DNA from 3 places in the Alteromonas sp. CyTr2 genome. Region 1 is predicted to be linked to each of the others. Evidence: predicted binding sites of a transcription regulator. Region 1 holds the regulator's gene; each other region holds the start of a gene.

Region 1 (10,349 bases):
TAATGCCGAAAGCGGGCAAGATCATAATGTACACTTCAGGGTGCCCGAAGAACCAGAAAATATGCTGGAACATAACCGGGTCGCCGCCACCAGCAGCATCAAAAAAGCTCGTGCCAAAGAACTTATCAGTTAACACCATGGTAACCGCACCGGCGAGCACTGGCATTACCGCAATCAGCAAGAATGCCGTGATAAGCCACGTCCATACAAACAGCGGCATTTTCATCCAGGTCATGCCTGGCGCACGCATGTTAAAGATGGTCACAATCACGTTAATCGCACCCATAATGGATGAAATACCCATGATGTGAACAGAGAACACAAACAACGCTGTCGAATCGCCACTGTAAGTCGTTGAAAGGGGCGCGTAGAAAGTCCATCCAAAAGCAGGGCCGCCGCCTTCCATAAAGAGCGAGCTCAATAGAATGAGAAAGGCACCTGGTAAAATCCAGAAGCTCCAGTTATTCATGCGCGGTAACGCCATGTCAGGGGCGCCGATCATCATGGGAATAAGCCAGTTTGCGAGCCCAGTAAAGGCTGGCATTACTGCACCAAATACCATGATAAGCCCGTGTACCGTAGTCATTTGGTTAAAGAAGTTTGGCTCTACAATTTGTAGACCGGGTTGGAATAGTTCAGCGCGGATCACCATGGCCATCGCACCACCAACTAAAAACATAATAAAGGCAAACCACAGGTAAAGTGTGCCTATGTCTTTATGGTTAGTGGTAAACAACCAACGCGTTATCCCTTTAGGAATATGATCGTGGTGTTCATGGTCATCATGTAGGTGACCACCATTTACTTGACCACTGTGAGGCGCAGAGGTATCTGGCGAAATAACTTCAGTTGCTTTGCTCATTGTCTGCTCCTAGTTTCCGTTTGCCACTGCGTTGACATCTTTGGCTTGAACCATATCGCCAGTTTTATTGCCCCAGGCATTTCGCTCGTAAGTGACTACGGCGGCAATTTCCTTAAGACTTAGCATTTTTCCAAACGCTTGCATGGCTGTTCCTGACTTTCCATGCAGCACGATGTCAATGTGACCTTGCTGATCTTCTAGTGCCATCTTGCTGCCTTTTAATGCCGGGAACACGCCAGGTAAACCTTCACCATTTGGCATATGGCAAGCAGCGCACGTTGCGTTGTATACTCGCTCGCCCTCTTTCATCAGTTCATCCATAGACATATTCATAGAAAGTAGACGCTGCTCTTCTTCTTTTGCTTTACGAACAATCTCTTCTTGTTCGCCCATCCACTTTTCAAACTCGGCGGGTTCTTTAGCTATTACCACAACCGGCATATAGCCATGGTCTTTACCACAAAGCTCTGCGCACTGTCCGCGATAAATACCCGGCTCATTCACCTTGGCCCAAGACTCGTTAATAAAGCCGGGGTTGGCATCTTTTTTCACGGCAAAGTCAGGAACCCACCAAGAGTGGATAACGTCGTCAGAAGTAATAAGAAAGCGTACTTTTTTCCCAGTAGGAATAACCAAGGGACGGTCGACTTCCAGCAGGTAGTTATCTGTTTTCTGAAATTTGTTTTCTATTTGCTCGCGCTGAGTGGCGAGTAAAGAATAAAACTCTACATCGCTATCCATGTACTTGTAGTGCCATTTCCATTGAGAGCCTGTTACTAACACCGTCATGTCAGGCTCAGACGTGTCTTCCATAGCAATTAGAGTATTCGCTGCGGGTACCGCCATGAAGATAAGAATAAGGAAAGGAATAACGGTCCAAGCAATTTCAACCTTCACGTTTTCGTGAAAATTAGCTGGCTTGGCGCCACGGGACTTTCTATGTAGATACATTGAGGCGAACATCACGCCAAAAACTACAACCGCGATACCTACACAAATGAAGAACATCAACATATGGAGGTCGTATACCTGCCCACTGATGTCGGTAGCACCGCGTCTCAAATTAAGCGAAGAGGCTTCTTCGCTTGCTTCTTGCGCAAAAAGCAAAGGGGAAAAAAGCAAAATTGGTATACTAGAACACCATTTTGCGAAAACGGTCGTTAGTTGTTTCACTCAGCACCTCCGTAATGGCGTGGTCAAAGACGCTGATTAATTTGCGCGATGCCCTACCAAATGGTTTGCGAACGATTGACCCATAACCTCAACTTGTAAAACAAATTTAGAGTCATTGTTATTATTTTGTTAATCTCTGTATAAGAATTGCGCAATAATGTCGTGCCGTCTAGTCTTTTCTATTAAAAATTTAACGAAGTGGTTAATTTTTAATCATTTGCTAAAATGGTCGCGGGGGATTTCACGTGCAAAAAGAGAAAGCCATTGCTGTGAGATGCCCTTGGAATCAAACAGGCATTTTGAACACGGGGTTAAAGTAAATGCTCGACTAACTAGTTAAGAAATCAATAAGTAATCGATTACTCAATGTCGATTTCAAACAAAATTCAAAATAAAAAATGGAAAATACTTGAAGCATTCATAGAAAGAATAACGTGAGTAATGATAAAAATAAGCGCGCAGAAAACCAACAGGTTTGCTGGGCAGGATAAAACCTAAGTTGGCAGATTGAAGAAAAAAACAGGAACAAAAGACATAAAAAAAGCGGCTAACGCGCCGCTTTTATACAAACAAGCTAAAATACTACATCCAGTCAGCGTTTCTGATCACACCCACCGCAATGCCTTCTATCGCAAAATGTTCAGTCGCCAAATCAACTTTTATTGGTGCAAACTCATCATTCTCAGCATGAAGCAATACTTCACGCCCGCGTTTCTCTAGACGCTTTACGGTGACGTCTTCATCTACACGCGCCACAACCACCTGACCGTTGTGTACATCAGTGGTGCGATGAACAGCGAGAAGATCACCGTCTAAAATACCAATGTCTTTCATGCTCATACCGTTAACGCGTAGCAAAAAGTCGGCATGGGGTTGAAACAGTGCAGGATCGACTTTGTAGTGCGATTCAACATGCTCTTGCGCCAAGATCGGCTCACCGGCTGCAACACGCCCAATTAACGGTAGGCCTTCTTCTTCTTGTGCGTCGTTATCAAGAGGGATATTGAGCTTAATGCCACGAGACGTACCAGGCAAAATTTCAATCACGCCTTTACGCGCCAATGCTTTCAAATGCTCCTCTGCTGCATTAGCAGAACGAAAGCCAAGCTGACGGGCTATTTCCGCACGAGTAGGCGGCATTCCCGTTTCTAACATGGTTGTTTTAATAAGTTCTAAAACTTCGGTTTGTCGAGCTGTGAGTGGGCGCATAAAAGACCTGTCTGTTCATACAGTTCCTGTAAGTATATACACCTAAAACTAAATAACAAGCACTTGCCGCGTCTTTTGCGATCTGCAATAGCCTACGACAAGTGCTTTCCTCTTATTTTACGAGAAGAGCCATGTTCGGGTTACTAATTTGTAACTCCAGCTCCCCATCACTATTTTGACGTGTGCGCATGCCTTCAACATTATCGAGCCCAAGTCCAGGGCTTTGCCACACCACATTGCCTTTATTATCAACCTCAACCACGCGATATGCGATGCTGTCATAATAATTGTACGAATAGTCATTCTCGTTAGGCTGGTAGATAGCGAGAATCGACTGATTAGACGACGTCGTTGGAACAGCCGCTATATACTGAGGGTAGAATGACGGTGCTATAGCGTCTTTGAGTTCTAATGCATCGCTCGCCACGTCATAAACATTGATGGTGTTGTAGTTTCTATTTAAACACGCAAATTCAAGTTCGCTATCACTATCAAAATTTACCGTGAGCAATTGGTCACAATTGGTTTCCAATTCATTCAATCCAACAAATTCACCATCCTGCATTTTATAGAGCTTGAGCGAACTATAGCCCCCAACAGCAAAATAATGCACACCGTCTTTTTCAGAGGCAGCAAGCGCATTAATTGAAAAATCGTTAATGATTGAGTCGATAAGCACTTGATTCTCGATATCAAACGCTTTAAGTCGATTGTTCTCAATAATAACTGCATCGGCGTAACTATCGTTATTTACGTCAATGGCTTCAATAAACGAAATTTCACTATTCTGATTATTGTTCAGTGTCCACTGAATAGCGTTATCTGTAAGTCTCACGACATTAAACGACGAACTATAATCCAGTGCCCCTATTAGTAACTCACCCACACCGTCATTGTTGTAGTCTGTAACGACCGGTTTGCTATAGTTATAGACATCTTCGCCAACCTCAGCACTTATCGCAAAGTTATCCTCTTTATCTACCGATAAAATCTGAATAGATGATTCGTAACTACTTGTATCGCTAACAAAGACGGCTCTTTCATCATTATCGCCATAAGGTGCCCAACCCGCGGCATGATATCTACTCGCGCGCGGCGCACCTTTTATATCTGACAAGGCATATTCACCGTTGGCATCTTGTTGCGCTACTAAAATTTGATTCTCACCAGTCCAAATAATGTCGTCCACATTGTCATTGTCTAAATCGTCAATGAGAAGTGACATGCCACTGTAAGTGTTGTGGTTAAGAGCCCACTGCTCAGAGATTTGTCCCGCTTCTAATGCAAAACCTCTAACTTGTCCCCACTGACACTCGGAGACAACCACTATTCCTTCTGTAGCTGGGCTTTCTTTACTATAGGCGATATCACAAATGTCACCATGTTCCGCCGTTGCCAAACTGCTTTTCGATACTGCTGAGTAGATTGAGATATCATTCCAACTATCGGCACCGATGATTTCATCTACACCATCGTTATTCATATCACCCAGCACAACAAATGCGTCGCTGAACCCGCTACCGTATAGCCATTGGTTGGCACCGCTTTCGATATCAAATACATAACCATTGTTCGTTACCATTTCTATCGATGCGTCATCATCTACGTTACCAAAAGCAAGGTTATTGACGCCGTCAATATCGTACTGTTGCAACTGCTCACCTGTGCGAACATCTACAATGGCAATAGAAGTCGCATTGTAATATTCGCTCCCATATAAATAAGCAACTTCATCAACTCCGTCACCATTGATGTCGTAAAATAAGCCAGAAATAATACTATCTTCAATAATAAACACCGCTTCTGCGTTACTTTCGCGGTCTTTTATTACAGACAATCCCTGTTGAGTAAGAAGGTAGATTTCATCATTATTGTCACCATCAACATCTTGGGTATGCACGCTTCTAATTTCGCCTTTAGTTGGCAGTTTATACGGATACACATAGGTATTTTTAAGCGTATTGCCTTCTAGCGAAAATGCGCCCACGTTGCGAGCATTTACCGTGATAAGTTCACTTACACCATTGGTCGAAGCAATAGCAAAGCCGTGATTATAAATTGGTGTCATCACAGTAGTACGAGCATAAGCCGGGGCCTTGTCCGCATAAGAAGTGATTTCGAGCGTGTGTTGGGATTCAGTTCCGTCTAAGCTAGCGAAACTAAACATATAAGTTTGAGCGTTGAAAAGTTGATTCGCAGGTACATTCCAGGTCATCAGACCTTCCGCATTTAACGAAGCACCGGGAGGCGCTGAAATAAGCTCTCCCGCGACGTCATCGTCAACTCTGTCTGGGTCACTCATCGATACGGTAAACTCTACGTATCCGCCCGCAGTTACTACTTCAGGCATATTCGATGCAGTGAGCGTCATAGGAGAATTGCCGATCTCAACGAAAGTAGGCTGGGATTCAACAACGTTAATACCGTCTGACACCACCATGGTAACTTTAACTTCATCACCGAAGACTGCGCTGTAAGGTGGCAGCGTGGTACCATTAACATCGTCAAGGACTACACCATTTACATACCAGCGAAACGAAATCACCAGCTCTGAGTCGGGAGTATCTGAATCATGATAGTAGCCAGGCTCAACGGTGACTTCATCTGTGGTATAGACAGTCTCATAGGCATAGTAATAAGGCTGATTCACTACAGGAGGTACGGATATCGCATCGATATCTGAAAGCGCAAGGCCAGTATGATTTCCGCTGGCAAACGCTGTTAGATTATTAAAGTATACACCTACATCGTAAATATCATCGCCGTTGTTATCTTCGCCATAGCGAACTGCGCCATCAATAACGTCAATTCCAGCCGTTTTATCTCCTTTTACGACCAGCGAGCCAGATGACGAATAGGGAAGGTCGCCCTGATCAGAAGAATATGCAAAGTCCAATTTGCCTTTAGACGCAATGTAGATTGAACCATTAAGTTCAGACACGAAGGTGTTGTTTGTCACTCCTTCTGCTGATGTGCCACTGACCTTGTAAGTTTCACCATTGTGCGTGACAGTAAGATACTGCCTCGTCTCTTCATAAAACGTACCTGTTTGTGGGCGGTAGCGAAAATCAACACTTAAGTAGCCTTTTAATGTTGTGCGCACGCCACCGTCTAGCATAGACAAAGTAGTGAAATAAGACGTTACTTCGGAGCTGTTTTCACCTGCGTCAGTAATAACTAGCGAAAATTGTCCGTCATACCGAGTGGAGTCGTAATATTGAATGCACTGATCATAGTCTACAGTAATCGTTCCTTTACCCGTGTCTTCATCAAGCTTACCTGAGTATGTTACTGATCCTGATTCATAGCACTCGGTCGTACCTTCAACGTTGCCGTTCTCATCTAGGAAGGTGTAGATATCATATTGATCTACATAGGGTGAGCCACTTGTATTGTCACCAAAGAGCGTGATGTAAACCTCTTGTACTGCGCCGATATCCACAGTAGAGACTTTCGTTTCTCCACTGTAGTTCGCATCAGCATAGGTGGTTGCCGCCGAGTTTAGTCGTGACTCTGAGTAATCTAAAGGATTTGATAAAATTTCTAGTGCTGTCGGCTCAGGTGGAGGTGGTGGGTTTGTAGGTGGAGAAGAATCAGAGCCACCTCCACCACCACACGCAGTTAGAGCTAAAAGAGAAAAAAGGCCAGAAAAACCCAAGCGCGAAGTTTTCATACATCGTCCCTGATTTAAAAGGCATGTCGGCTTTTTAGTTAAAAGCTCAAAACAAGCCTAATTATTAAGTTTAATAAAATATTCGTTTTTTATAACTTAACTTTATCAATCTAGCAACAGCGCCTTGGGCGTATACGCTTATATTTAATGTAGGCGAAGCCACGTACTATTATTATTCATCCCATACGACTTGGTTTCTGCCCTGCTCCTTGGCTCTGTACAGCGCCTTGTCAGCAAGCGATAAGAGGGCGCTGAAATCCGCCTCAAAGGTGTCTTTGATAAATGTTGCGCCGATGCTGATCGATAAATTCATCGTGTCTGTCTTGTAGGTCACCCTTCCTTCTTCAACAGCAATGCGCAGTGCTTCTAGCTGCCTATGGATCTCTTCTTTCTTGTCACCTATCATGACTATTGCAAACTCTTCTCCTCCTAATCGAGCCACGACATTTGGCGTTTGATTATGTTTAGCTATTTTTCTCGCAACAGCAATAAGCGCCTGATCTCCAGCATCGTGACCGTAGGTATCGTTTACTTTTTTGAAGTGATCAATATCGACGATAGCAACACATCCACGACAATGTTGTTTTGAAAATGAGATGCACTCGTCAAGGAACGCGCGTCGGTTATAAAGGCCCGTTAAAGAATCAGTCATCGCCAAATGCCTAAGCTTCTCTTCAGCAACGGCTCGGGCTTCCTCAAGCTCTACTGCGTAGAACAAGCCAGCCAATGCATCTAAAAAGGGCTGTAGAAACTCAGCATCTTCGTCAGTGTAGGTATCAAACTTATTCGCTAAACCGACCATTCCCACTACTTTATCTTTCACTTTTATAGGTAGGCCTAAAAATCGGCTAATGCGCGGATGACCGTGCGGAACACCTTTGGAATTAGGGTGACTGTTTGGCGCATTACTAATGGTAACTTCTCCCGTTAAAATTGAGGTTCCAAAAAGGTTGTCGAAGTTACTAAAGTAGAGGTTTCGTTTTTTGTATTCTGCATATTGAGAAAAGCTACTGTTATCCCAAACAATTTCAGAAATCGCATGAATGAAAAGTCTAGATGAGCTACCGTCTCCTTTCATTTGGCCGACGAAGGCAAACTGGCTATCTGAGATATCTATGAGTTCAGCCAGTACGGACTGACACGCCATCGTCAAGTCATTGTTTTGCAGATATGATGCCCGGGTTTTATTGATAAATTGAAGGAGCTGGGTTTTCTTTCTCTCATGCAGTTCGCTTTCCATTCGCTGCGTTATATCTCTATGAATACCTGCTATACGAACCGGCTTACCTTGGGCATCTGTCTCAACGGTTTTCCCATAACTTTCAACCCAAACCCAAGAGCCATCAGTGTGTTTCATGCGAAATGTGGTGTTAAAGACTTTGCTCTTACCAATTAGATGCATGTTGAGCTGCTTTTCAACTTTGACGTAATCCGCGGGATGAATGAGCTGTCTAAAAAAGCGGGAGCCACTGTCGTAGTATTCATACTCAAGACCAACAATGTCGCACCAGCGCTTGTTGACTTGATTAACATCGGCGGCCAAGTTCCAGTCCCATGTTCCTAACTCTGAAGCCTCGAGTAATAAACGCATCCGCTGATTGGTTTTGTTGAGCTTATCTTCCACATACTTTTGGTCACTAGTGTCAAACAAAAATGCTTGAACCGAGTACAACATGCCGTCTTCGCGAAAATTTGCCGTTGATATCATGCTCACCCAAATAGTACGCGTTGGCGTCTTTATCTGAAGACGGCAGGTGTGCGTTTCCACACCTTCCATGTGGGCCTGCATAGCAAAGGTAAAATCACCCTCCGCCTCCTCAGACAGCACCTCACTCAATGCCACCGTTCCAGTGAGCAAATCTTGGGGTGAAACTCCCAATACACGCTCACTATTTTTCGAGATATACACCAGCCTCAACGACGTATCATAGCGCCACGTTGCCAACACAATAGGAGACTTCTCAATAAGCCCATGCTCGCGTTTAAGCGCTTCGTGTTCTCTTGAAAGCGAAATATGCTGACTAACCAAAGCACCTATTCTCTCTAAAACTTCTAAGTGTTTTGCGTCTATTTCTCTTGGCACGGTATCAATTAAACATACGGCACCGATTACCTGATCATTTATCTCGATCGGCGTTCCTGCGTAAAAACAAATGTGAGGCTCTCCGGTGACGAGAGGATTATGCATAAACCGTGGATCTTCTTGCGCGTTGCTAACAACCACCTGCTTGCGCTCTTCAACGACGTGACTACAAAACGCATGTTCACGAGTGACTTTAGAAAGAGTGGTTCCGTAGTGTGCTTTAAAGGTTTCTTCAAACTCTCCGACGACGCCAATGAGTGCGATCGGCACCTTGTATGCCTCTGCGAGCACCATCATTAAATCATCTAGATCTAACGGCACTTCGCTATTGAGCATAAAGTCATCAATTGTCTTTAAACGGCTTTGATCATCCACTACTGCTTGCTCATATTCATTTGCCCTTATAAAAGTAGTAACAGTCCGGCTGTACCGCAATTAAATACAGCTAATGTTACGTTCTCTGTATTCGAACCCATTATAGAAATGGCTGTGACTCACAAGAAAAGGAGAAGGGCGCTTTTGAACTTCCCATGTTATGGATAGTCATTACAGCATGAGAAGCGATGAAATTGGCTTGTCGCGAGATTGTGACGCGTTTGTGTTACACTTCACCCGTTTTTATTTCATAGGATTACATAATTCATGTCGTGGATGCGAAAAGCCCTTCTGTCGGTATTTCATTATCCTGTTAAGTTACTGGTTAAAGCCCACAGCATTCCAGTTAACGTTGAAACCGAATTAGGAATAGATAAAAGTAAACCTATCGTTTATCTACTTCCCACCAACTCAGTGACAGACCAACTTGCACTGAGAATGTCGACTAAAGCGCTAGGTTTACCTAGTCCTACAGAAACCCTCACATTAGCGGGGCGAGAGTATTCGTCGACCTTATTTTTACGCAAAACCCAGCCTCTTTTCCGTTCGTCGGCTAAAGATACGGGAATTGAAGACGTTTTTACTGATCTCTTTCATTTGCATAGAGACCATGAAAACCTAGATTTACAAGTTGTTCCTGTCTATGTGACGTGGGGCCGTGCCCCGGGTCGTGGTAAGCCAGGCTTAAGCGATCTCATTGCTGATAAAGCGGCGCCAAGTTGGCTTCGTAAGTTGTTCATTGTGCTGTTTTTGGGCCGCGACAACTTTATTAACTACTCTAAAGCCGTTTCTGCACGCGCGATGTCCAATCAACATGGTAGTGACCAAAGTATTGCACATAAGCTTGTGCGCGTAGCAAGCACTCACTTTCAAAGAAAGCGCCAAAGCATGACTGGCCCTACGCTGTTAGAGCGCCAAGAACTCAATAATAGTGTGTTGGGCTCTGATGCAGTGCGTCGCGCTATTGCTGAGGA
Region 2 (10,349 bases), on a different contig from region 1:
GTTAATTATTAACATCACCGTACGTGAAATGAGTGATAAACTGATTAGAACTTTTCTGTGGACTACGATTATGAAGAAACTCGGTATGATTTCGTTGCTTATAGCAATTATCGCTATAGCGATATGGCAATGGCCGAAACCTGACGCTCCTTTACTTTCATCAAACAACGTCATGCCCGCCATGGAGAATTTGCCCGACAATTTCTTTGACACACAAGTAAACCCAGTACTAACGCAGCGCTGTGTTGTCTGCCACGCCTGTTACGATGCGCCATGCCAACTAAAGATGTCATCTCCAGAGGGTATAGCCAGAGGTGCTAACAAAGAAAAAGTCTATGAAGGGACACGACTCACCGCTGCCCAACCCAATAGAATGTTTCTCGACGCCCACAACGTAGACGCATGGCGAGAGCGTGGCTTTTTCGACGTGCTCGAATCGAAAGAAAAACCTAACGCTTCGCCGGCCCAATCTTCGGTGCTAGCGCAAATGCTTTTGCTAAAAAAACAGCACCCTTTGCCCAACACCGCTCATTTAGGTGACAATTTCGATATAAGCTTAAATCGACAAAACCAATGCCCAACAATAGATGAAATGGGCGGGTACATAGCAGGCCAGCCCCTGGGAGGCATGCCCTACGCACTGCCAGCCCTGTCGGATGCAGAGCACTCTACACTCATTCAGTGGTTAAACCATGGTGCGCCGTTACCTTTACCCAAAGCGCTCTCACAAGAACTGAATGAGAACATAACTGGTTTGGAAGTGTGGCTTAATGGGGATAGCAACAAGATGCAGCTTTCCGCACGTTATATTTACGAACACTTGTTTACGTCTCACCTCTATTTCGAAGATATTTCAGAAAAAGGTAAAACGCCTCAGTTTTTTAAGCTAGTGCGCTCGCGCACACCACCCGGACAAGCGTTAGATATTATTGCTACTCGCAGACCCTTCGACGATCCGGAGGTCGAGCGCGTTTACTATCGTCTACAGCCAGTGCATTCAACTATCGTGAGTAAAACACATCAAGCGTACGCCATTAATAAAACACTGATGGATAAATGGCAATCGTGGTTTGTCGACGCAGAATTTTCTGTAGAAACATTGCCATCATACAAACCCCAAGTGGCGGCCAACCCATTAACGGCCTTTACCTTATTGCCAGTAGAAAGTCGTTATCGATTTATGCTTGAGCGCGCGCAAAACACCATTATGGGTTATATCAAAGGTCCCGTGTGCAGAGGACAAGTCGCGCTTAACGTCATTAACGATCGATTCTGGGTGTTCTTTGTCGACCCAGACATTGCAGCATCTGAAAAAGTAAATGCTTTTTACGCTTCTCAAAAAGAAAACCTCCACCTTCCCGCTGAAAAAGATAGCTCAGCCCTTGCGGTAAACTGGGTTAAATACGCAAAGCGCCAAGGCGAATATATGCGTGCAAGAACCACCTTTTTGGACAATGAATTCAAAAATGAAGAGCATTTAAGCGTGTCGAGTATATGGGATGGCGACGGCGATAATACCAATGCCAGCTTAACCGTATTTCGTCATTTCGATAATGCCACAGTTGTTAAAGGGATGGTTGGCCAGCCCACTAAAACAGCATGGGTGATTGACTATGCCTTGTTAGAGCGCATTCACTATTTGCTTGTGGCTGGCTTTGATGTTTACGGCAATTATGGCCATCAGTTATTGACCCGTTTGTACATGGATTTCTTGCGCATGGAAGGTGAATCGAACTTCCTTAATCTACTTCCTCCAACTACCCGCCATGACCTTCTTGACGATTGGTATCAAAACGCAAGCCCTGAACTTACCGATTATTTGGAAGGTGATATCAACAGTTTCGAACAACCTTCTGGCATAGCGTTCGAAACAGATAATCCTCAACAAGAACTTTATCAATTGTTATCGCAATACTTGGCTAAAGTTCAACCGAATGCCTCAACCTACAATAAACGTTTGCTATCAGCTGAACAGTTCGAAGCATTAGAGCGCTTAGATTCGCTTCCTGCTCAACAAGCGACGTTGATGCCTGAAACTACCATGATTGTGATTCAAGACGACAAAAACCCAGACAACATTGATGTGTTCACTGCCCTTAGAAATAGCGCGCATTACAATGTAAATAGCCTATTTGAAGAAGAGGAAAACCGGGAGCCTTCTAAAGATTCAATCACGCTAGTTCATGGTTTGTTGGGCAGTTACCCTGACGCATTCTGGTATATCAATGCCTCAGAGATAACGTCTTCGATTGAGAAGCTTAAATCCATTAAAAGCGAAGCCGATTACAAAGCCCTGCTCGACGATATTGGCATGCGCCGAACCAACCCTAATTTTTGGGCGTTTAGTGATAAATTAATGCAATGGTCTAGCGAGCGCTATCCTATTGAAGGCGGTCTTCTCGACTATAATCGGTTAGAAGATCGCTAAACCTTGCGCTGTGTGCCGTTTTACGCTTTTCTTTTGCAAAAAACCTGTGCTAATGTCCAACCATTGGAAATGAAAGGACATTAGCATTCCATGCCCTATCAAACCGTTGCTTTAATTGGAAAACCTCAGCACGCTGCAACTCATGACAGCTTAAACATTCTTGCCGAATATTTGTTGGCTAAAGGATGCAAACTATTGGTTGAGGAAAGTATTGCTGAAGAGCTTGAAACAGAGAACTTTACCGCCTGTAACCTTGTTACTATTGGCAAAGAAGCCGATCTTGCTGTGGTGGTAGGTGGCGATGGCAGCATGCTTGGTGCAGCACGTGTGCTCGCTCGCTTTGACATTCACGTTGTCGGTGTAAACCGCGGAAACCTAGGCTTTTTAACTGATATCCACCCCGATGATATTGTTCAACAACTTGACCTTATCTTTAACGGTGAATGCGTAGTAGAAGAGCGCTTCTTACTTGAAGTAGAAGTTTATCGACACGAAAAGCTTAAAAGTAACAACTCTGCTGTAAACGAAGTGGTGCTTCACCACGGAAAAGTTGCCCATATGATGGAATTTGAAATTTACATCGATGAGCAATTTGTATTCAGTCAGCGCAGCGACGGATTAATAGTAGCCACACCCACAGGTTCAACGGCTTACTCTTTATCAGCGGGCGGACCGATTATTATGCCTAAGCTAGATGCACTTACGTTGGTCCCCATGTTTCCTCACACACTGAGCAGCCGTCCAATCGTTGTTGATGCTGACAGTCAGGTATCGATGAAAGTATCAAAGGTTAATAGTGACTCGCTACAAGTGAGTTGCGATAGCCATATTGTTCTGCCGGTGCTACCTGGTGATGAAATTCGAATAAACAAAAGCGTAGACAAGCTTCATCTTGTTCACCCTAAGGGCTACAGCTACTTCAATGTACTTCGTAAAAAGTTAGGTTGGGGTAGTAAGCTTTACTAACCTCCCTGCTCCATTTAGTCGATTCCATGTGCATTTATTACATAAGCCTGTAGCATTTTCTTGATTGCTACAGGCTTGAAAAATAAAGATTTTTTAATCTTCTCTAATTTCCTTAACGAAAACCAAGACTTATAGAAATATAAGACTTCGGCATACCTGTTGCACCTATTACTTCAAGTCGTCAGCACAAGGCCTTTGTTATTTGGCCTAAATGATGTTTCGCATCCCGCTGACTTATTTGCATTCAATAGGAGATATCATGAGTAACACCAATATCAAATTTACAGCCCCTGGAATGGATAACGATGCAGCTGCCAGAACAATCAAGGTATTGGATCAGCGATTGGTTGCACTATTAGATTTACAGTTAACGTTGAAGCACATTCATTGGAATGTAGTAGGACCAAATTTTATCGGTGTGCATGAAATGTTGGACCCGCAGGTAGATGCGGTACGCGAAATGACCGACACAATTGCAGAGCGAATTGCCACGTTAGGTGGCGTACCGAAAGGTACACCAAAAGCCATTGTTGAAGGTCGCAGCTGGAACGATTATGAATTGGGTAAAGGTTTAGTACTTGACCACCTTAAGGCGCTGGATGCCGTATATGACGGTGTAAATGGTGACCATAGAAAAGCGTTAGAGCTTTTAGGTGAAATTGACCCAGTATCGGAAGATATGATTACCGGCCAACTTGCAGATTTAGAACAGTTCCAGTGGTTTGTGCGCGCGCACATTGAGTCTGGCAGCGGTGAGCTACAGCAATAATGTATAATTGCTGGTAAACCACATAGTCATTCGGACTACCTGCTATTTAATTGAAATTGAATTTTAAGGAGAGCTTACGCTCTCCTTTTTGCTATAAGGTTCTCTACTGCGTTGTGGAATTGTTTACCGCTTGCTTTTGAGTTATTCAGCTACTTAGCATTGAGCTAATTTACTACTGTATAACCACTGTAACGAACGCATCTAGCGCAGCCTATTATTAATGGGTTACTCATAACCACTCCTTTTTAAACGCTCTATACAATATTGATTTCTTTAAACTTTTCACAATCCACTTTAATTTTTAAGTAAAATATTTACGACTTAACTTTACACAGAAAAAATACTGTATATATTATCAGTTACTGTATATATCATCATGTTCAACTTTTTTCGAGTGTGGTTATGTTAGCGCATCTTTCTATTTCAAATTTTGCTGTTGTAAAACAATTATCGGTTCAACTGGAAAACGGGTTGACTGCTATAACCGGCGAAACCGGTGCTGGTAAATCCATCGCCATTGATGCTTTAAGTTTGTGCTTAGGCGAGCGCGCCGACGCAAATGCGGTGCGAAAAGGCAGCGCAAAAGCGGAGATCATTGCTCACTTTTCTCTAAACGGCAATGTATTAGCTAAAGCCTTCCTCGATGAACATGAGCTCACCTCAGATGAAGATGAGAATAGCTGCTTTATTCGCAGAGTTATTTCAAAGGAAGGCCGTTCAAAAGCTTTTATCAACGGTATTCCCGCCTCACTTCAGCAGTTAAAAGGCTTAGGCCAGTTTTTGTTGGCCATTCACGGTCAAAATACTCACCTACAGTTGCTGAAAGAAGACCATCAAAGGGAATTAGTCGATGGTTACGCTAAGCACAACGACATATTAGTGGAGGTTAGAGAAACCTACTCTCTTTGGCGTGATAAGCAGCGCACGTTAAAGGCGCTTCAAGAACAAGCCCAGCAGCGCGAAGACAGAATTCAGCTGTTAACTTATCAGGTTCAAGAACTTGATGAATTCGCCATTGAAGAGGGTGAATTTGAAGAGTTAGAAATAGAGCACAAACGCCTGAGTAACGGGCAAAGCCTTTTAGAGCAAGCACAGACCAGCGTATACAATTTATATGAAAGCGATGAAGGCAACGCATTGTCAGTAATACAAAGCAGTATTGAACGTTTAGGCGAACTAGAGGCGCACGACGCTACTTTAACGCCAATCATTGCAATGCTTAATGATGCAGCAATTCAAGTAGAAGAAGCGGCAGGAGAGCTACGTAGCTACTGCGATCACTTAGAGATCGATCCACTTCGCTTACAGCAAGTTGAGGCGCGCTATGCGAAGGCGATGGAACTTGCCCGTAAACATACTGTGATGCCAGAGGGACTTTATCAGCATCACCAAGAGCTAGCCGCCGAATTCAATGCTTTATCGGAACAGGAAACACTGTTAGGTACGCTTGAAGGCGAAGTAGAAGAAGCACGAGCAACGTATTTAACCGCGACCAAAGCGCTTTCTGAGAGCAGGCAACGTGCTGCTGGTAAGCTAAGCGAAGATATTGAAGTGCAAATTCGCCAAATGAATATGCCCCACGCAAAAGTGGATATTCAGATTCAATACGACGAACTTAAGAAGCCGGTGAGCACAGGTCTAGATACCGTAGAATTTAAAGTGTCTACCAACCCTGGTCAAGATGCAGACAAATTAGAAAAAGTCGTATCAGGTGGTGAACTTTCTCGTATAGGACTGGCTATTCAGGTTATCGCGAGCGGCCATCACGCTACCCCTACTATGATTTTCGATGAAGTCGATACGGGCATTAGCGGCCCAACAGCATCAATCGTTGGCGGGCTTTTACGTAAATTAGGTAAACAATCGCAAGTAATGTGTGTTACCCATCTACCTCAAGTAGCGGCACAGGCACATAATCAATTGTTTGTTACCAAGCTTACCGACGGGGAAAGTACTGAAACCCAGATGTTGGCGTTGACGAAGCAAGACAGGATCGATGAGCTTGCAAGACTATTAGCCGGTGATAAAGTAACCAAGTCGGCGCTAGCGAATGCAAAAGAACTGCTTAAAAGCGCAGCATCGAACTAAAATGCAGTTGATTGGTCATAGTTGTCAATGTAGCATGCCTTCGCGCTTGCAATAAAACAGTCTCGAAATTCGCTTTAGCGAAGTTCAATGACACTAACAAAGGCAATACTGGACAAATTAACGCATGAAGTTGCAACACCTATTAGTAATTCTTGGTATCACACTAACATCAACCGCTTGCTCGAACTGGATTTATCGAATCGACGTTCCTCAAGGTAACTTCCTTGATCAAAGAGATGTGGAAAAGCTGCGCGTTGGAATGACAAAAGAACAAGTTATTTATGTACTAGGTAACCCTGTTGTTCAAGACTCATTCGACGATGACACTTGGTACTACGTTTACGATATGAAGCGCGGTATGAAAAAGCGTGGTGAAGATTTTCAAAAGCAAATGGTGATTAACTTTGTAGACAACAAAGTGACAACGGTTGAAGGTGACTTCGAGTTATCTGAAGACTTCAATACACCGCTTGATAACTAATTTTGTTTAAAAGGTAGCGTTTCTCGCTACCTTTTTTGTTTCTAATACCCTTCATAAAAACGTCTGTTTTTTTAGAGATATATCGCTTACTTACTTGAGGTTTATATGGAACATAGTTTTTGGCACAGTAAATGGCAAAAGAACGAGATTGGATTTCACGAACCTGAAGGGAATGCACTTCTGGTAAAGTATGCGTCTTTTCTGTTTGGCGACGATAGTCCTAGCACATCTTTAAAGCGCATTTTTGTACCACTATGTGGAAAGACCCGAGATATTGGTTGGTTACTCTCCAAGGGTTGTGAAGTGGTTGGTGCTGAGCTAAGCGAAGTGGCTATTATACAGCTGTTTGAAGAGCTAGGTGTAGAGCCTACTGTTACCACTACTTCCAACGGTAAAATTTACGCTAAAGACGGTTTAACCATTTACGTAGGTGATATCTTTAAACTTACATCAAGCGACTTAGGTGACGTTACGGGCATTTATGATAGAGCCGCTTTAGTCGCGCTGCCTAGCCCGCTCCGCGAGCAATATGCTGCGCATTTAATGGCCATTACTCAATGCGCCCCCCAGCTAATCATTTCTTTCGAGTATGACCAGAATGAAATGGCCGGCCCTCCCTTTAGCGTAAACGAAAAAACCGTCGACGCTCTTTATTCAGCGGACTACAACATTCAAAGGTTAGAGCGCTCGGTGCTTGAAGGCGGTTTGAAAGGCAAAGTAGACGCTGATAATTTGGTATTTGCACTAACGGCGAAGTAGACTTTTTTAAGACTTGTTGCCAATAGAAAGCGTTGAAATGGTTGCTTTATAGTTTGCGTTTTAGCACTGATTAACAGCGACACTCAAGCTATTCATACCACACCAGCTAATGCGACTTGCTTAAATAAATGACTAGAGGCCAAGCAGTGCCTCTATGCCAAACAATATTGCACCTATCAACCCGCCTACGATCGTGCCGTTTATGCGAACTTTTTGAAGATCGCGGCCAATATTCAACTCTACCTGCTCAGCCATTTCACGTTCATCCCAACTATTGATGGTGTCGCAAATGTGACGGGTTAGAAATTCAGCCAACTCAGGCGCCATATATTTAGCCGCTTCTCCAATGTGCTTATTGAACGCTTTTGCTAGCTCACTGTCTTGCGTTAACGTGGTACCCAAATCGTTTAAAAGGCTCGACACCTTTGTTTCTGCTTTACCATTTTGCTGTTCAAGAGACGTTAAAAGCCATTGATGAAACTTGGCCCATGATTGCTGAACATACGCGTTTAACGCTGGGTCATTAATAATTTTTTCCCGATAGCTGTTTACCTTTTTCTCCATTAACGGGCTGTGCTGTAGTTCGTAGAGGAATTCTTGTACTTGCTCATCAAATGCATGGCGAATGGGGTGATGCTCATCTTCGTATACATCTTCCAAAATACTTGAAACCGCTTTAACAGCTATGAGTGCCCCCTGCTCGCTTAGCCAACTAGACGGCAATAGCTTTTCAATACGACTGTATTCGGTTTTTAGCCAGACTACTAACGTATCTGCTATGTAGATTTGGGTTTCTGGCTCTGCAAGCAGTGAGGCCAATTTCCCTAACACCCTATCAAGCACTACCTGATGCTGGCGCTCTTTCGTAACGGCGCTTAACGAGGTTGCCATCAATTGCCTAAGATCAAGTTGGTTAATGCCCTTCTGTGCGGTTTTAGCGATAAACGATTTCACAGGTTTGTCATCGAGCACGCGAAGAACGCCTGCAAAAGCATCGCATAGAAAGCGACTTAAACGGGTAGCGTTTCTATCCTGTGACAACCACCTTCCCGCGCCCTTAGCAGGGTCGCTGTCCCGAATTAGCTTCTCTATTGCTTCAGGATGAAAGAACTTTTCCTTAACGAACAATGACAGGTTATTAGCAATAACAGACTTGTTACTAGCCACGATATTGGTGTGCGGAATGGGGTACTTCGCTGGAATTGGCTTAAATAATGCTGTCACTGCAAACCAGTCAGCTAGACCACCGATGAGCGCCGCCTCACTGGCCATCTTAATAAGCCCCAACCACCATGCTCCTTGCAAGTTTGGATAAAACTTGGGAAGTAAAACCGTTAAAACAAATACACTTGCGGCAAAAATCAAACAGGCCAATGCAAGCCTTTTAGCCTTATTTAATTGCGTGTACTTGTCCTGCATAAACTACTCCGTTTAAATTACTCGTTTACCATCTTGGTCTATAAGTGGTGTGCCGTCTTCTTTAGCAAAAGGGCCTTGTGGCCATACAGGCAAAATATCCAGTACAGCTTCACTTGGCCGGCATAATTTCACTGTTTCTTTTGCGTTATTCGAATAGGAATTACCTTCAACTCTCCCAAGAGGTAAAGAAACTGCTTTTTCGTGTTCACCTTCGGGAATGCAAACAATAGGCCTATTCACTAAAACGGGATGTTCCAGCATCAATTCAAAGATGATTTCGTTACTCACTGTTTCATCAAGTAGCCCTAATTCAGCAGCAGGAGACTTTGTTGTGCGAAGCGCTTGTCGAGGGTTAAGGTTAGCTGCATTCAACAAATAAATTAGTTGTTCACGTTCCCACCCAACACGTAAATACTCAATAACCTGCACCTCATACCCAGCGGCCTTGATCACCGCCAGTACATTCCTAGACGTGCCGCACTCTGGGTTGTGATAAATCTTTATCATCGCCACCTAACCTCACTAAAAAGTAAAAACCACATATACCAACATACTATTAAAATTCGAGGACAGACACTCGCATAGGCTAAAACCTTGCCTGTACTCGTTGGACACACACTCAAATAGCTACCTGTACTTCTCGGACACACACTCAAAAAAGCAGCTTGTAACCAAAAAGATGTATTCACAATGAGTGTCTGTCCATTTCTTTAAATAATTTCTTCAAGCGAGTGTCTGTCCCCTTCTGAAATCCCTTCTGAGCTTAGAGCCATGTGGCACAAAATGGTCAAATTCGCCATCCGGTGGCAGATGAAACTATAAAATTAGTCATTACACCATTGAGCCAGTCTCCCCCCTTTGGCACATTAAACTAACCTTTTGATTTAAAATACTTTTTAAGAGTGGCATGATACGTGAAACGTATTTTATAAATACACAACAAAATTTGTGTTTGATATTAATACCGTTAAAGCGTGTTATTAAGTATTTATAAAATAATCAAGGATATAAGAATATGAAAAAGTCTATAATTGCTAGTGCAGCTATGTTGCTTTCAGCCTCTTTGCTTACTGGCTGCGTTATCCATGTTGGAGACGCTAGTGCATTAGAAGGCAGCGATTTCAGTTCTATTCTGGGCAATATTGACATAGCTGAAGGGAAGCACGCTGGCGATATTTCTTCTGTTAATGGCAATGTGGAAATTAGCGATCATGGTGGCGCGGATGAAGTCAGCATCGTTAACGGAAATCTTGAAATGGGTAGCCATGTGTCTGTCCGAAATATCGATATTGTAAATGGCGATGTAAGTGCAGCTTCACACCTCAATGTGCTTAAGGGTGTAGAGACCGTGAATGGAAATGTTACGCTTCCTACGCAAAGTACAATTGGCGGTAGCGTTGAAACAGTGAATGGAGACATAACAGCCGTTGATACAACCA
Region 3 (10,349 bases), on a different contig from region 1:
ATACGGGGTTTTCTTCCTTACCCCACCTTCACTTTGGCATATATGTAGCCAAATTCCATGGTAAGTACGTGAGTGTGCCGTTTTCCCTCGACAGCGCCCTAACTAAGGCCTCGCCTTAGAATTTATAGCAATACATACTGATACTTTTCGTTAAAACTACCATCTCATCCCCCACTAACGCCTTCTGAGAGTGCAGCATGCTGCGGTTTCACAGGCAGCAAATAAGCAAACTTTCCAATAAACTTTGCGCCGAAAACACCTGATTAGACCAGTATTTTGCTGCGAAATCTTTATCTATCACTATAATCAGCATTTAACACAATAAACGAACAAATTAATTGGCTTTTTTTCGTGCAACTGTCACAAAAGTTTGTTGAAATGGCAATAACCGTGACTTTTTCCCGAAGATAGCAGCAAACTAGATGAATATTTTGTTATTGAACGGCCCTAACCTGAATATGTTAGGCCAAAGAGAACCCGACAAATACGGCACACAAACCTTGCAAGACATCGTAGATGATTTGCAGGCGCAGGCTGCGTCAAGCAACGTGACCTTAACGCATTTTCAGTCAAACGCTGAGTTTGAACTGATTGATCGCGTGCACGCTGCTATGGGTACTGTTGATGCCATTATTATTAATCCTGCTGCCTTCACGCACACCAGCGTCGCCCTTCGCGATGCATTATTAAGTGTCAATATCCCGTTTATTGAAGTGCATTTGTCGAACGTTCACGCCCGTGAACCGTTTCGTCATCATTCCTATTTTTCTGATGTTGCAGCTGGCGTCATTGTTGGCCTTGGTGCCATGGGCTACTCGCTCGCGCTAACTGCAGCAATCAACTTACCGAAATCGCATAAATAAAGCAGAGACAGAACATGGATATTAGAAAGATTAAAAAACTCATCGAACTAGTGGAAGAATCTGGCATTGCCGAGCTAGAAATCACTGAAGGCGAAGAGTCTGTACGCATCCACCGTGGCCCAACGGGTGTTCAAGCGCCAATGAACTACAGCTTTGCAGCACCAGCTGCACCGCAAATGGCACCTGCTCCAGCGGCGGCCGCTACCACTGCTTCTGAAGCACCAGCAGAGCCAGCTCAGCCAGAAGGTCACGTTGTTAAGTCTCCAATGGTAGGTACGTTCTACCGTGCATCTTCACCAACGGCAAAAGCATTTGCAGAAGTGGGTCAGCAAGTGAAAGTTGGCGACACGCTTTGTATCGTTGAAGCGATGAAGATGATGAACCAAATTGAAGCAGATAAAGCCGGTGTGGTTAAGGCAATCTTGGTTGAAAACCAAGACCCTGTAGAATTTGACCAGCCAATGTTCATCATTGAATAAGCGAGTGCTTAACTATGCTAGATAAAGTACTTATTGCTAACCGTGGTGAGATTGCCCTGCGTATTTTGAGAGCCTGTAAAGAACTAGGCATCAAAACCGTAGCGGTACACTCTACTGCGGATAAAAACTTGAAGCACGTGTTGCTGGCTGACGAATCGATTTGTATTGGTAAAGCATCGGCAACCGAAAGCTACCTGAACATTCCTCGCATTATTGCTGCTGCAGAAGTCACTAACTCTATTGCAATTCACCCAGGTTACGGTTTCCTAGCGGAAAACGCAGACTTTGCTGAAGCGGTAGAAAAAAGCGGCTTTATTTTCATTGGCCCTAAAGCTGAAACTATCAACCTTATGGGTGACAAAGTTTCTGCTATCAACGCCATGAAAAAAGCAGGCGTACCGTGTGTACCCGGTTCCGACGGCCCGCTAACTGACGACGTAGAGCGCAACAAAGCCATTGCTAAGCGCATTGGTTACCCAATCATCGTTAAAGCTGCGGGCGGCGGCGGTGGTCGTGGTATGCGCGTGGTGCGCAGCGAAGCTGAGTTGATTAAAGCCATTGAAACAACGCAAGCAGAAGCTGGCGCTGCATTTGGTAACTCAACGGTTTACATGGAAAAATTCCTTGAGAACCCACGTCACGTTGAAATTCAGGTATTAGCCGATGGCCAAGGTAACGCCATTCACTTAGGTGAGCGTGACTGTTCAATGCAACGTCGCCACCAAAAAGTGGTTGAAGAAGCGCCTGCACCGGGTATTTCTGAGCAAATGCGCACCAAGATTGGCGATCGCTGCCGCAAAGCCTGTATTGAAATTGGCTACCGCGGAGCAGGTACTTTCGAGTTCCTATATGAAAACGGTGAATTCTATTTCATTGAAATGAATACCCGTATTCAGGTAGAGCACCCTGTATCTGAAATGATCACAGGCGTTGACCTTATTAAAGAGCAGCTTCGCATTGCAGCCGGTCAGCCACTATCAATTGATCAGTCGCAAATTCAAATTCGTGGCCACGCTATTGAATGTCGAATTAACGCAGAAGATCCACAAACCTTTATTCCTAGCCCTGGTCCTATTGATATGTTCCATGCGCCAGGTGGTTTAGGTATTCGTTGGGAGTCGCATATTTACGCGGGCTACCACGTGCCCCCTTATTACGACTCAATGATTGGTAAGCTTATCACTTATGGTGAAAGCCGCGACGAAGCGATTGCTCGTATGCGCCACGCCCTTGAAGAGATTGTGGTTGAAGGAATTAAAACGAATATCCCTCTTCAGCGCGCCATTATGGCCGATGAAAACTTCTTCGCGGGTGGAACCAACATCCACTACCTAGAGAAGAAGCTAGGCTTAGCCTAATCCCCCCCTTTGGGCTACACGCTGTTTTTTGTGTAGCCCAATTTTCTTTATTCGCTATTCGCTATTCGCTATTCGCTATTCGCTATTCGCTATTCGCTATTCAGCACATTCTAATTTTCCGATTACTACAATCAATTTTTAACGATTTTCCTATTTAAAAACTGGTTCTATACTGCATACAAGTTTTAAGACATCTCCCTGAGTTTTAATGCTTTTGTGTGTTTTACCCTCATTGGAGTCCCACTCCACTTATTGCCGGCATCCCTGCCGGCTTTTTTTTGTATTTTTTTCCTTAAACCGCTATTCGTTGCGCTAATTACGTTATTCGTTGCGCTAATTAATTAGATTTAATGTATAAACTACTTAATCATGTTGTTTAGGGTTAAACAGGTGCGAAATTCTTTTTTGTTTATTTTACCGCTGATAGCCATTGCAGGAACTAACGCGCAGGCAGAACAAATAGCGCCCACCTTCTCACAGAAGCTAGATATTCAGGTTCGTTACGATAATCGTTCCAACCGCCCAAGCCGCGAACAATATCGACTGCGTTACTATCCCTCTCTTGCCATTACTTCTGCGTGGTCAGTAAACAGCTTTGTGGTGACTGGCGATGACTTTTCATCAAGCCACAATACATTCGGCAGCGACAACACTGATTATCTCTACGCAAGGCGACTATACTTAAGGCATGAAACCGATTCGGGGAAAACTGAGTTAGGCGTTATTCCAACTTACAAAGGGCGTGTTTCTTCCACCGGCTTGTCGAAAGATGGTTGGATAACGGGGGTACGTCACGTGAGGCAATTGCAAAACGACACCGCCATTGAAATAGTCGTTGGTCAACTTGCAAATGCTGAAGCATCTGAAGCCTTTAGTATTGGCGGAGAGGATGAGTATTTCGAAATTGAATATTCGGCCAAGATGGGACAACGACATAGCTACGAAGCCAGTTTTGAAAGAATGCTGAACGGTACGTTTGCCCGGGCAGAATATCGATTACGTATTAATGAACAAGATACCGCGTTCATTGAATTAGTGCAGCGTACTGATGAAAGTGCTGCGAAAGTTGTAGTGGGCACCAGCGGCGAATTCGCTGCAAGCGCTTTTAACACATCATATCCTATCGAATATTTTGCTTACTATTCCTATATAGACAGTAGTTTTGGTGAGCGCGCTGAATTAATTGAAGACTTCCTAGGGACAGGTCACGGCGGCTCTCTGGAATTTAGTGGCGTGCTATCTAAGAAGCATGATGTTGAATGGTTTATAAGAGCTGATGTGGTAGATAGTGTCAGTCGATTACTGGCAGGAGTAAAACTCTCCTTCGATAGTTGAATGAAACAAAGCGCCTACACCACATAAAAAAGGCCCATCAAACGATGGGCCAAACAGCAAGAACGCGTACACACTTTAACAGTGCATAATAAGTTACGGCTTGTCGCCATTGTGAGTTCAGTTACCGCAGATTACGTATTTTTAATCTTAACAACTTTCAACGATATTTAGGTTTTATTACAATTTGGCGGTGTTGATAGGAATTATCTTCATTTTATTTCAAGGTTTTACCCGTTAAGAAAAGGTGTTTTTGTGCCAAGCCGCTACGCTCAGTTCAAAGAAAAACTTCCCATTTCTCGACTCTCAGATGAAGCGCTTCTAGCGTTTCGTGTCCTCTTTGATGATCCCCTAGATATAGTAGACTTAGCTCAGGATATATCTGACTTAACGCTCTACCCTGAACGCCTGAAAGACAGTTACAGGAAAGAATGGGAAGCGTACGTGATCAAGGCGCTGGCCTTTGAAATAAGGCAGCATAATGACCTTTCACCAGCAGAATTCATTGAATTAATGATGAAAAAAGTGGAAGCCGTTCAGCAAAGTGATGAAACCTATCAGAATTTACTGCGCCAAGTCCATCACGCAAAAAGCATTACCCAATCTAGTAATACCATCATATTCCCTACGCCGTTACGTCAGCAGCTAACCGCATTCCTCTTACCGATAACAACAATGACGCATCCTAAGAAGTAATGTAGTGCAGCCTTCGCTAAAGGGGCTCTACAGACCCCACGCGCTGATTGGGTACACTACTTATTGGCACTTTTGTATTTATACTGTGAAGGACAATACCCTCTGTCTACACCTTCAGGTCGCAAGCTAGCGTGCTTTGTTTTTCTGCCCGATACACGCTCTCGCCAGTTTTTGAAAGTTTTCTGTTTGAGGTTTTTGCGCATAAGCTTTATTACGTCTTTTTCTGGCAGCCCGTATAAACGCTCAATGGCTTCAAACGGCGTGCGGTCTTCCCACGCCATTTCAATTATTCGTGATTCTTGTTCTTCAGTTAATGCCATCTCTTACTTCTCAATATGCATTTTTAACCCTTTAGATACTAAGCTAACGCGCATTTTGTTCAGTACACCAGTCTAAAATAACACGAGGACAATTACGTATTTGACGAAATACCCACCAGCTCATCGTCTTTTTCAAACGCTAGCTTTAACAACTCGGCAGCGGCTTTGGCATCGCTCAGCGCACGGTGATGCTGCTCCATATCGATGTGAAAGTGCCGGGTCAGGTTTGCCAAGGAGTAGGATGGTAGCCCCGGATAAGTGCGGCGCATTTCGCGCACGGTGCACATTTTCGGTCGCCTAAAAGTTTGCTCTAATCTTGCGAACTCTTGCTTAATGAACCCATAGTCGAAATTCACGTTATGCGCGACAAACACAGCATCTTCGGTGAAGCTGGCCACGTGCTCCGCTACTTCAGCAAAAAGCGGAGCATCTGCCACCATGTCATCCGAAATTCCAGTAAGGCGGGTAATGTTGCTAGGAATTCGGCGCTGCGGATTTAACAGGGTTTGAAACCTGTCCACCTCTTTCCCACCAACAAGTTTTACCATACCTATTTCGGTAATCCGGTTGTAGCTGCTGTTTCCCCCAGTGGTCTCTATATCTACCACAACATAAGGCTGTGCTGGGTCGCGTATCCATTTCACTGTTGTTACCGCAACGTCAAATCCAGCTTGCTGCAAACGTTGAATTGAAACCAGCTGATTTCGGCGAAGCTGATCGCCAGGCGCTTTGATTTCTTCAAAGCGAAGTGCGCCGTCAAATACCATGATATCGGGGAAGCCATCTCGGAGGCTCTCAAAGTCTTTGCACATCATGCGAAGTAAAGCATAAATAGAATCTAGCGAACCATGCTCAATTAGCGCTTCTATAGGCGTAAGCAAATGACTAGACCACATAAACAGGCTATTAACTTTGCCATAGTGCATCGTGGCCATTTTGTGAATGTGAAAACGCAGTTTTTCTTTGCTATCAAGCGCCTGTAACAACGCTTCAATACTGTGTTCAAACTTGGCGTAAAAGTTATTCTGTTTAAGCGATAACGGTCTGCGATCAAACTCAGTAACCAGCGTGTCTTCTTCGTAAAGTTGCTTCCAAAAGGTAAGGCCGAACAAAGTGCGCCATAATCGGTTTTCCGTGCGCCAGCCTTCAATGCCGTGCCTTGCATAATGCGCCAGCACACCACGCTCAACCTGTTGGTTTTGGCTTACGTCGATTTCCAAAGTTCGACTCGCATTACGAAGCATATCGGTAACCGTACTGGTGCGCTTTTTATGGTATTTGCGGGCGTAAAAATCTTCTGCAAAAGCTAACAGTGTATCCGATGGCGGATTATCAATTATTTCTTCAAGTGCTTGCTTAACGCCATCTTCATCTCCGTCTTTGTAGCTCTCTCTTAGCCACTTCTCTTTTGCCTTATCGCTTTGCGCCGCTTTCAATACTTCTAGCCCTTTCGCTCTATCAAACATCAGCACTTTTAGACCTAGTGCATAGAGAAACTGGTCGCGATAAAAACAGGCCGACACACCTTCTGTAATGGGCAGTTCACCTTCGGCAATGGCAAGCAACATATCATCGTTATAAAAAGCTAACTGGCTGTAATGGTTAGCGTAAAACCATGACGCTTGGGCGTCGCTTTTAGTTTCAAAACGCGCCGTATCCGTTACGGAATCAGAACGGGTTCTCATTACGCCTAAATCGCGCATAGAAAACTGATTTAGACGGCTTTTGGTGTTACCAAAATAGATAAACAGCAAATAGCGAAGTGCATCGTCGAACAAGCACACTAAGTAGTTATCTAGCGAAAAGCGCTCTGGCCAGCCTCTAGCTTCGATATGTTCATTAAGCAACGTCACGAGTTTAGGCTTGGTGAGAGATGCGAGCCCCTGAATACTGCCGTATTCAGCAAGTAGCTCAAGCAGAGCATCTTTGGTCAAGACACCAGCGATGTCATTAAGCGAAGCGTGGGTAAGGTCACCAAACCAGCCGTTGTCGGTAAGCCAATCTATTTGCTCTTGTGGCACAGCGATTTCGCTATAATTGAACTGCGTCCTGTCAATCACTGCATACTTGCGATTTGCAGCGCGCACAACAATACACTGTTTGTCATCGTCTAACGCTTTAAAACGCCTAACAAAGTCAGTGGCTTCGTCACTTAGAAGCGCCCTGCTAGCACCCTCAAAGAACCCAAGGAACTCGTGAAAGTGTGTAAGGTAATAACGTGGCGGTAAATCTTTTCGCATGAGGTATCTTTGGCTATGAAAACACCAATAGTGTATATTTATACAGCCACGCGAATCAAATTAAATCCTCCGCGATTGGGTATCACATCTGCTCTGCTAATAGTGCACAGCGTGTACTTTTACACGCGTACGCGCTGTTTAGACACCCAATGAAAGAACGAAGAAAGCTGCGCATCTGCCAATAAACGCTGCAAATTGAAGTAGTGTTTGGCCAACGTCATCTCATCATAAAATCGATGTATACCGCTGTGACATTGTCTGCAAATGTAAATGCCGTCCTGAAGCTCCGCTTTGCTAAAGTGCTTTTTAAAATAGGTACGCCTGTGCATTTTTCGCGGTATAAGATGATGGTAAGTAAGGCGAGTTTCTCTATTACAGCACGGGCATTGACCGACTTTATTTGCCACAAGGTCACCTTTTTCGTCTATCACATCTATTATTTGTGCACCCAGTTTTCTGATTACTCTTAAGCGTCAAATGGCAGTCTTGTCCTTTTCTCTTAAAATCAGATACAAGGGGCGTGTCTAAAAGAAAATCCACTCGTCTTTGCATTACGTAACAAATAGTATTAGTGATTACAAAGGCATTTAAATATGAGTTTAACTCGTTCCATGGGCTTTTCCTGTCCTTACTGTATGGCCCCAAATGATGTTGAAATAGATGAAATTAACGATGTTGGCCAAGTACAGGTGCTCGACTGCCAAGTGTGTTGTCAGCCCATTGAGCTTACTGCTTATCAGCACGGTGATGACATTCAGATAGAGGCAGAAAGAGAGAATGACTAAGCAGTTTACCCGCGGTGATATAGACGCCCTTGCACAGCGCTACCGCGCAAACCTAATCAATAGTTTGTCTGGTTTTAAATCGGCGACTTTGGTGGGTACAACAAACGGCGTTACAAACAATTTGGCTATAGTGAGCTCTATTGTTCATGTCGGTGCAAACCCGCCTCTCATTGGCATGATCATGCGTCCACATACCGTCACGCGAGATACGTTGAGCAATATAAAACAGCAGGGCTTTTATACGCTAAATCACGTGGCTGTTGACTGGGTCGACAAAGCCCACCAAACATCAGCCCGCTATGCGCCAGATGAAAGTGAATTTGAAGCCGTTGGGTTAACCGCGCAGATCAGTGAGTCCTTCAGTGCGCCGTATGTCAAAGAAAGTGAAATTAAAATGGGCTTAAAAGTAGCACAGCATTTTACTTTGCTTAATGAAACCGAAATGGTTATCGGCGAGATCCAAGAGCTCTACGTTCCTGAGCAAATAATAGATTCAGACGGCTATGCTGATATAGAGCAAGCGCAAACGGCCTGTATCTCAGGCCTAGACAGCTACCACAGCACACAACGAATTGCGCAATTTGCGTATGCAAAGCCCGTTGTAAAGTTAACCGTGAAGTGAACTAATAAACTGTCCAGCGGTCTTACATTCAATACTTAAGGTTGTAACTCTGAAGTTTATTTAATCTGGATCAAGCGAAAATGCGACATTTCGTTCGATCTTTTTTCAAAAAGAGATAGTATTTAAAAATGAAACAAAACCTGCCTCTTTGGGCAGGTTTTTGCGTTTAAGGCACTGAATAAAAAAGAATCATTATCGTTTCTATCTCTTAAGGAGAATGTTATGAAATCTGTAAATCGCCGTGACTTTTTAAAGCTTTCTGGCTCGACAGTTATCGGTCTTACATTAGGTGGTGTAGCGTTACGTGCTCAGGCTCAAGAACAATTGAGTGCTGATGACCCTACTGCAAAAGCACTGAACTACACACCGTCGTCAACTGTTGAAGGTGCAAAATGCGCAAACTGCATGTACGTGCAGGGCGCCGATGGCGAACAACACCGCCCTTGTAACATTTTCCCTAATAAGCTTGTTAACGCTGATGGCTGGTGTAGCGCTTGGGTGAAAAAGCCTGGCTAACCAATCGAAAGAAAAGACGTTCAAAAGCCCTTGAGTTAAACCAAGGGCTTTTTTCGTTTCTGTTGAGGCGAAATACGATTATGTATCCTCATTTCCCGCTAGCGAACTACGTCAATTCCGTCTTCGATACCTTTTAGCGCTGGGTTGTCAAAACGTGTAGGCAGAAGGCCAGGCTTAATGAAGAAGCCGTGTTTTGCTTCAAAGACTCTACCTATTTTCAACACGCTTTCGTCTTGCCACTTTCCACCAATAAAGCTAATTCCCACAGGAAGATCTTTCACCTGTCCAGCGGGCACTGTGAGATGCGGATATCCTGCAATTGCGGCCAAATACCCGATACCGATAAAACCGACAGGCGAATGGTCACCATATACGCCGTCTATTAAAAAAGAAGGGCTGTTTGAGGGCGCAACTAGTACATCAACATTGTGCTTTACTAACAACGTATCAATACCATTTTTGCCCGCCGTGTCTTGAATAAGGCGCAGTGCATTTTGATACTTTTCGCTGTCAATGGCTGCCGACGCGAGCGATTTTTCGAAAATGTCTTGATTGAATAACGCTAACTCGCGCTCTGTTTTGTTATTGAAATCGATAAGCTCAGACAAGTTCCTTGCAGGGAGCTCTGCCGGCGACCCCGACAAGTATTCGTTAATACTATGATGGAACTCGCTCAGCAGAACATTATAAGAGTCAGCCCAAAATGAATCTGGCTGAGAGAAGTCACTGATGTCCACCAACGTAGCGCCCGATGCTTTTAGCTGATTCAACGCCTTTTCATATACGGCGAGTACATGAGGATTATCGCCTTGGCGGTACCTAACCACACCAATTCGCTTACCTTTTAAATCGGTAGCAAGCATGGACGATGCGGGCATAGCTGGACGATGAGAGTCTGCATCTAGCGTAGCGTTATCGCTTGCATCTGTGCCTGCCATAATTGACGTCATCAGCCAGGCATCTTGAACGTTAGATGTCATTGGACCCGCGGTGTCTTGACTGAAAGATATAGGCACTATGTGAGTTCTTGAAAGTAAACCCACTGTTGGTTTAAAGCCTACTACACCGTTTATAGACGCGGGACATATAATAGAACCATTGGTTTCAGTGCCCACAGCAAGAGACGCCAAACGAAGCG

What was found. Region 1 encodes LexA, which represses DNA repair genes until DNA is damaged. Its sites were predicted from a motif close to TACTGTATNNNNATACAGTA; they were not measured.
Region 2: recN (DNA repair protein RecN) is a predicted target of LexA. The motif match lies at 4,505-4,524, and genes of this name have one in related genera.
Region 3: QME20_RS01570 (exonuclease domain-containing protein) is a predicted target of LexA. The motif match lies at 7,317-7,336, and genes of this name have one in related genera.

Annotation. Positions count from the first base shown of each region.
Region 1 covers NZ_CAMZMZ010000017.1:38,603-48,951, forward strand. The annotation lists gene ctaD (cytochrome c oxidase subunit I) at 1-862, opposite strand, end outside; gene coxB (cytochrome c oxidase subunit II) at 872-2,035, opposite strand; gene lexA (transcriptional repressor LexA) at 2,618-3,244, opposite strand; gene QME20_RS10830 (hypothetical protein) at 3,357-6,917, opposite strand; gene QME20_RS10835 (diguanylate cyclase) at 7,090-9,375, opposite strand; gene plsB (glycerol-3-phosphate 1-O-acyltransferase PlsB) at 9,643-10,349, shown strand, end outside.
Region 2 covers NZ_CAMZMZ010000003.1:58,718-69,066, forward strand. The annotation lists gene QME20_RS02835 (fatty acid cis/trans isomerase) at 86-2,428, shown strand; gene nadK (NAD(+) kinase) at 2,519-3,394, shown strand; gene dps (DNA starvation/stationary phase protection protein Dps) at 3,654-4,163, shown strand; gene recN (DNA repair protein RecN) at 4,566-6,251, shown strand; gene bamE (outer membrane protein assembly factor BamE) at 6,376-6,732, shown strand; gene tmpT (thiopurine S-methyltransferase) at 6,838-7,491, shown strand; gene QME20_RS02865 (DUF445 family protein) at 7,624-8,910, opposite strand; gene QME20_RS02870 (arsenate reductase family protein) at 8,923-9,417, opposite strand; gene QME20_RS02875 (hypothetical protein) at 9,926-10,349, shown strand, end outside.
Region 3 covers NZ_CAMZMZ010000002.1:20,837-31,185, reverse strand. The annotation lists gene QME20_RS01605 (M23 family metallopeptidase) at 1-119, shown strand, start outside; gene aroQ (type II 3-dehydroquinate dehydratase) at 423-863, shown strand; gene accB (acetyl-CoA carboxylase biotin carboxyl carrier protein) at 878-1,342, shown strand; gene accC (acetyl-CoA carboxylase biotin carboxylase subunit) at 1,357-2,700, shown strand; gene QME20_RS01585 (hypothetical protein) at 3,091-4,035, shown strand; gene QME20_RS01580 (hypothetical protein) at 4,288-4,728, shown strand; gene QME20_RS01575 (TIGR03643 family protein) at 4,785-5,048, opposite strand; gene QME20_RS01570 (exonuclease domain-containing protein) at 5,141-7,288, opposite strand; gene QME20_RS01565 (hypothetical protein) at 7,408-7,695, opposite strand; gene QME20_RS01560 (CPXCG motif-containing cysteine-rich protein) at 7,882-8,073, shown strand; gene QME20_RS01555 (flavin reductase) at 8,066-8,695, shown strand; gene QME20_RS01550 (high-potential iron-sulfur protein) at 8,918-9,211, shown strand; gene QME20_RS01545 (amidase) at 9,310-10,349, opposite strand, start outside.